Regions from separate parts of the Anaeromicrobium sediminis genome, predicted to be linked through region 1. Evidence: riboswitches for the same ligand, from Rfam matches in the RefSeq annotation. Region 1 holds a riboswitch; the other holds the start of a gene.
What was found. A riboswitch is a leader RNA that binds a small molecule or an ion and turns the genes downstream of it on or off. The one in region 1 is predicted to bind FMN.
Positions count from the first base shown of each region.

Region 1 (3,411 bases):
CCTTCTTTAGCTACTAGTGGAAATATATGTCCTGGTTTAGTAAAGTCATCCTTTGTAGAATTTTCATCTACCATTTTTAATATGGTGTCTGCCCTTTCAAAAGCAGATATGCCAGTAGTACACTCTTTACTATCTATTGATACGGTAAAGGCAGTCTCCTTTGGGTCCGTATTATTAAATACCATCTTTTCTAAACCTAATTCTAGTGCTCTTTCTTTCTCTAAGGGAGCACATATAAGTCCTCGCCCATACTTAGCCATAAAGTTCACACTCTCAGGTGTAACCATACTGGCTGACATAAGTAGGTCCCCTTCATTTTCCCTATTTTCATCATCTACCACAATTACCATTTTCCCTAATCTTATATCTTCTATAGCCTCTTCAATTTTATTAAACATAATATTCACTCCTCAGTTAATTAGCAAAATCCATTTAGTTTTAAGAAACTCTCATCTATATTACTTTTAGCAGTATAGTTTAAAGCTTTTTCCACATACTTTCCGAGAAAATCACACTCTATATTCACCCTATGGCCTATTTTTCTAGTATAGAGAGTTGTTTCTTCCTTCGTATGAGGAATTATGGAAACAGAGAATCTGTTTTCCTTTGTATCAACTACAGTCAAACTAATTCCATCTATACCTATGGAACCTTTAGGTACTATATACTTGGTTAAAGTTCTTTCCACTTCTATTTCAAAGATTCTAGCATTAGAATCATCTCTTATATTTACTATCTTTCCAACCCCGTCCACGTGACCAGATACCATATGACCACCTAGCCTGTCTCCTAATTTTAAAGCCCTTTCTAAATTCACTAAATCATTAGATTTTAATAGGGATAAATTAGTTTTGTTCATAGTCTCAGGCATGGCATAAGCAGTGAATTCATCTTTGCTAAAACTAGTTACAGTGAGACATACCCCATTAGTGCTTATACTGTCTCCTAATTTTACATCTTCTAATATTTTTTCTGCTTTTATAACTATATGAGCACCCTTATTATCTTTTGTAATATTCTTTACCCTACCAATTTCCTCAACTAGTCCTGTAAACACTACACATGCCTCCTTACATAACCTTCTATCATAACATCATCATGAAAAGACTTAACCTTTATATTCTCCACTTCTATAGAATCCCTCATGAAAGACACTCCCATTCCTTCTACAGGACTTTTGCTTTCCTTCCCTCCTATAATCTTAGGACCTATAAAAAATATGATTTTATCTATTAAGTCTTCTCTTAACAAACTGTCATTTAAGGTTCCTCCACCTTCTACTAACACACTATCAATCCCTTTATTCCCTAATTCTTTAAATAAATATTTCAAATCTACCCTATTATCTTTAAGGGGAGTCTTAATTAAATTAACTCCTCTATTTTTCAATTCTTCTTCCTTTTCTTTATCTACTAAATTAGTAGTGACCACTATAACGCCCTTGTCAGAATCCATATTTACAACCCTAGACTCTATAGGAATTCGTCCTTTAGTGTCTACTATTATCTTTATAGGATCTATACTTATACCTGCAAGCCTAGTATTTAGCATGGGATCATCTTTAATGATAGTATCTACACCTACCATAATGGCACTTAATCTATTTCTCAATTTGTGTACATATTCCCTACTCTTTTCATTAGTTATCCATTTAGAATCACCAGTTTTAGTGGCAATTTTCCCATCTAAAGTCATGGCGCTTTTTAATATACAAAATGGTTCTTTAGTAGTTATATATTTTATGAATTCCTCATTTAAAATCTTTATTTCTTCACTGCAAACCCCTACAACCACTTCTATTTTTTCATCTTCTAAAAGTTTAATACTCTGACCTGCCACTAATGAATTAGGATCTTTTATTCCAATAACTATTCTTTTAATTTTTCTTTTTATTATTTCATTTACACAGGGTGGAGTTTTTCCCTGATGGAAGCAAGGCTCTAGAGTCACATACATGGTAGCCCCTTCTACCTCATCTACAGCTGAATTAAAAGCTTCTATTTCAGCATGATTACCACCATAGTATTTGTGATAGCCTTCTCCTATGACTTTTCCATCCTTTACAATCACTGCTCCTACTAAGGGGTTAGGACTTACTAATCCTTCTCCTTTTTTAGCTAACTCAATAGCTCTTTTCATATATTTTTCATCCATATTTTCACCTCTTAAAGAAACAAAAAATTATTTCATACACCATGTTTTCTTATTATGTTCCACCAAAGCTTATGCTTTTATAACACATTAAAAATATTTAATAATACTGATTTATTTGCTTTCAGGAAAATGTTCTCAGACAAGAGAAGGATTTGATCGTTCGAAAGATTTGAATCTTGAGAATTTATAGTTATTTAAATATAAATAACCTATTCTTAAAAGATATGTATTAAAAAACCCTGAAGAAATAATTCTTCAGGGTAAATATACAAAATATCATAAACATAGCCATATTACTATAGCTAATTCTCTCCTTCTCTCATCCAGACTTTACTGTCGGTCTTGGAATTTCACCAAGTCAGCCTATTGGCTCGCGGACTTTAACCGCCGGTCGGGAATTTCACCCTGCCCTGAAGGTTTACACTATTTAATTAATTTGATTATAGTTTAACTTATTATATTTGTCAATATACATTTTCTAGTATTCACCACCTAAGTGACCTTTACATACTATATTTTTATAGAGTTTTTTAAAATAAAACTATAAAATTGGAGGTGTTTTTATGCACGAGCACAAGTCCCCTTATATGAAAGAACCCAAGAAGAAAATGATTCTAGCCCGAGCTTATGTACCCTTTCAAAGGCTAGATAAAACCTACTCTCCAGAAGAAGCTCTAATGAGAGGAACCCTATTTCCTGAACTATATCAACCTTTTGTACGTGGCCACTAGGAGGTGTTATTATGGATAAACGACAATCTAGTATGTTAAAAAAACTCATGGAAATAAGCTTTGTTCTTCTTGAGATAAGCCTGTATCTAGATACTCATCCTGATGATAAAAAGGCCCTTCAGATTCACAATAATATTCGCATGCAACATAAATATCTTAGAGACAAATATACAACAATGTATGGTCCTTTAAGTATTTCAGATGAAAATAAAGATACTTGGCAATATATACAAACACCTTGGCCTTGGGATTATGATTTTAGTTAAATTATAGGAGGTTTTTATATGTGGGTATACGAAAAGAAATTGCAATATCCAGTTAGAGTAGATACTACTAATCCAGCACTAGCTGCTATGATACTAGAACAATTCGGTGGTGGAGATGGTGAATTATCTGCTGGCATAAGGTACTTAACTCAAAGATATTCCATGCCTACCAATGAGGCTAAGGGAATACTAACAGATATAGGCACAGAAGAATTGGCCCATTGGGAAATAATAGGAACCCTTGCATGGAAATTAGTAAA
Region 1 is NZ_NIBG01000005.1:168,204-171,614, reverse strand. It holds gene CCE28_RS08155 (bifunctional 3,4-dihydroxy-2-butanone-4-phosphate synthase/GTP cyclohydrolase II) at 1-398, opposite strand, end outside; gene CCE28_RS08150 (riboflavin synthase) at 419-1,057, opposite strand; gene ribD (bifunctional diaminohydroxyphosphoribosylaminopyrimidine deaminase/5-amino-6-(5-phosphoribosylamino)uracil reductase RibD) at 1,057-2,154, opposite strand; FMN riboswitch at 2,462-2,576, opposite strand; gene CCE28_RS08140 (spore coat associated protein CotJA) at 2,718-2,885, shown strand; gene CCE28_RS08135 (spore coat protein CotJB) at 2,897-3,151, shown strand; gene CCE28_RS08130 (manganese catalase family protein) at 3,170-3,411, shown strand, end outside.

Region 2 (3,411 bases), on a different contig from region 1:
TAAAGAAGCCAGGCCGCGATATAAGAGAGGAAATGCCAAAGCCTGTATTCAGAAGTGATGTTCTTAAGATGGAAGATTTGAAGGTGGATATGGAGCTTACAGGTACGGTTAGAAACGTGGTAGACTTTGGTGCCTTTGTAGATATTGGAGTAAAGCAAGATGGTCTAGTTCATATATCTCAACTAAGTGACAAATTCGTAAAAAATCCTATGGATATAGTAGCTGTAGGAGATGCTGTTAAAGTAAAGATTATAGATATAGATTTAAAAAAGGGAAGAATTAGTTTAACCATGAAGGGAATAAAATAGAATAAGAAAGTACCAGCAATTGTTATATGCTGGTACTTTTTTTGATACATTTTAATTAACATATATACAAATCTTAAATTTATATTAAATAAGAATACTATAGGAAGGAATTATGTTAATAAAGAGGAATTATATAAAATTCAAGATGAAAGTGTTAAACAGGGGAACTTTTGAATATTATAAATAGTCTAAGTAGTTGGGGATGTTTAATTAAAGGGGGAGAAGAAGGATACATGGATATAATTTCATTAAAAACTATACTCTTTATCATAATTCCAGAAAACATATTAATACTTTTAAGTGGGTTATATTTGGTAAATGAAGGAAATCAAAAATGGAATAAGCTCGTATTTTTGGTCATAGCACAATCCATAAGCTTAATTATAATAAGAAAATATGTACCGTTTCCTACCCATATTCCTGTGGTTATAGGTGTATATATATGCTCAATATATTTTGTTTTAGGTATATCATATAAAAAAGCCATATGGGCAGTGTTAATACCTGTGATAGCCATATATATTATAGAGAGTTCTGTACTAATTTTTCTGAAAGTAAAAATAAATCACTTGTTTTATTCAGACTGGGAGAAGATAAAATATGCTCTACCCCATGAAATATTTCTTTTAGTTACATATTTAATTTGTAAGTATACTAAGCTATCTTTAGCAGAAGAATTAGATATATGTTGAATAATTAAATAAATTAATATATAATGTAATTAATTAAATATAATATTAAAAATTAGGTATTCTTCGGGGCAGGGTGAAATTCCCGACCGGCGGTAAAAGTCCGCGAACCATAATATTATTATGGTTGAACTGGTGTAATTCCAGTACCGACAGTAAAGTCTGGATGGTAGAAGAAGGTTTATTTGTGACTTTTTCATGCCCGAAGTGTATTATGCTTCGGGCATTTTTATTTTTAGAATGTGCCTGACTATGGAATTACCTATCTAAGGAGGAGTATATATGAATAAAACTAGTACTATTAATGGAGGTACTTTAGGAAAAACTCATGTAATGACTAAAATAGCAGTATTATCAGTTTTTTCTTATGTACTAATGTTATTAGAATTGCCACTGTTTTTCTTTCCAGAGTTTTTAAAAATTGATTTGAGCGATTTACCAGCTTTAATAGGAGCCTTATCACTAGGGCCTATGGCGGGAGTTTTAATTGAACTTATTAAGAACTTACTTAATTTAATTACAAAGTCATCTACTGGAGGCGTTGGAGAATTAGCAAACTTTTTAATTGGAATATCTTTAATAGTACCAGCTAGTATGGTTTACAAGAATAATAGAAATAGAAAGGGCGCATTAATGGGAATGGCTGCGGGAACTTTAACTATGGCAATTGTAGGAGCCTTAGCTAATTACTTTATATTAATTCCCTTTTACTCAAACTTCATGCCTATAAATGCCATAATAGACATGAGTAGGGCAGCTAATAAATATGTGGTAGATTTAAAATCCTTAATATTATATGCTGTAGTTCCATTCAATTTGATAAAAGGAACTTTAGTATCAGCTGTAACTTTAGTAATATATAAGAAAATATCACCTATTTTAAAGATAAAGTAAGCTAGTGACGGTTATTTACAAAATAACCGTCCTATTTTTTTTGTTTTTGTTGAATGATGGCATATGAAATTATATAATTGATTTTGGATAATAATAATAATGAGATAATAGACTAAATGAGGTGTAACATTTGAAAACTATAATAAGTAATAGTGAGGATAAAACTTTTAATATAGGATATAAACTTGGAGAATTACTTCAAGTGGGAGACATAGTATGTTTAACGGGAGATTTAGGTGCGGGAAAGACTACTATGACAAAGGCTATTGCTAAAGGTCTTAATATAGATGAATACATAACTAGTCCAACGTTTACTATTGTTCATGAATACGAAGGTCGCGAAAAGTTATATCATTTTGATGTATATAGGGTAGGATCTGTAGAAGAAATGGAAGATATAGGATATGAAGAATATTTTTATTCAGAAGGTGTCTGTGTAATAGAATGGGCTAACTTAATTGAGGAAATAATACCTGAAAAGCATCTTTGGATTAATATAAAATATGGTTTAAATAATGAGCGAATAATGGACATGGTACCTACTAGTGAACACTTTAAAAAAATAGTTGAGGAGTTGGAGAGAATATGAAAATATTAAGTATAGATACATCTTCCATAGTATCTACCGTGAGCATAATAGATGAACATAAGCTTATAGGTGAAGAAATTGTAAATAGTAAATTAACTCACTCTGAAAAGCTAATGCCAGCTATAGATAGGGTGTTAAAAAATTGTGAGTTCACCATAGATGACATAGATGTAATTTCAGTAGCATTGGGACCTGGGTCTTTTACTGGCATAAGAATTGGAATAGCTACGGCTAAGGCACTAGCCCATAGTAAAGGAAAAAACATAATAGGAGTGTCAACTCTAGATGGACTAGCCCTTAACATGCCCATGTGTCACATGTTAGTATGTCCCATACTAGATGCCAGAAGAAATCAAGTATATACGGCTGTTTACAAGTGGGATAAGGATAATTTAGAAATAATAAGAAAACATGAAGCTATAGAATTAGATGAAGTATTGGAATATTTAATGGCTAGACCTGAGAGTGTAGTATTTTTAGGTGATGGCGTAGAGAAATATAGAGAAATTATAGAGGAAAAGCTAAAGGATAAAGCATATTTTGCACCAAGGAGTGTGAATATGCCAAGGGCATCATCTATAGGAGAGATTGCCCTTAAGAGAGCTAACTCCAATGATTTTGATAATTTATATGGATTAAATCCCATATATTTAAGAAAGTCTGAAGCAGAAAGACAATATGAAGAAAAGATGAGAAAATGTGGTCAAAATGATTAGTACTAGACTTATGACCATAGATGATATTGAACATGTATTAGAGGTGGAGAATAGTTCCTTTCCTATTCCTTGGAGTGAAAATGCCTTTAGAAAGGAAATGGAAGAGAACAATTTAGCCCTATATGTTGTGGTAGAGGAAAAGGATAGGGTAGTTGGATATGCAGGTATGTGGATAATTGGAGATGAGGGACATATTACTAACGTGGCCGTACATC
Region 2 is NZ_NIBG01000008.1:133,829-137,239, reverse strand. It holds gene CCE28_RS10855 (Tex family protein) at 1-308, shown strand, start outside; gene CCE28_RS10850 (hypothetical protein) at 479-1,000, shown strand; FMN riboswitch at 1,056-1,179, shown strand; gene CCE28_RS10845 (ECF transporter S component) at 1,280-1,891, shown strand; gene tsaE (tRNA (adenosine(37)-N6)-threonylcarbamoyltransferase complex ATPase subunit type 1 TsaE) at 2,022-2,480, shown strand; gene tsaB (tRNA (adenosine(37)-N6)-threonylcarbamoyltransferase complex dimerization subunit type 1 TsaB) at 2,477-3,196, shown strand; gene rimI (ribosomal protein S18-alanine N-acetyltransferase) at 3,189-3,411, shown strand, end outside.
Region 2: linked by a shared signal. The riboswitch ahead of CCE28_RS10845 (ECF transporter S component) and the one ahead of ribD (bifunctional diaminohydroxyphosphoribosylaminopyrimidine deaminase/5-amino-6-(5-phosphoribosylamino)uracil reductase RibD) in region 1 are both predicted to bind FMN.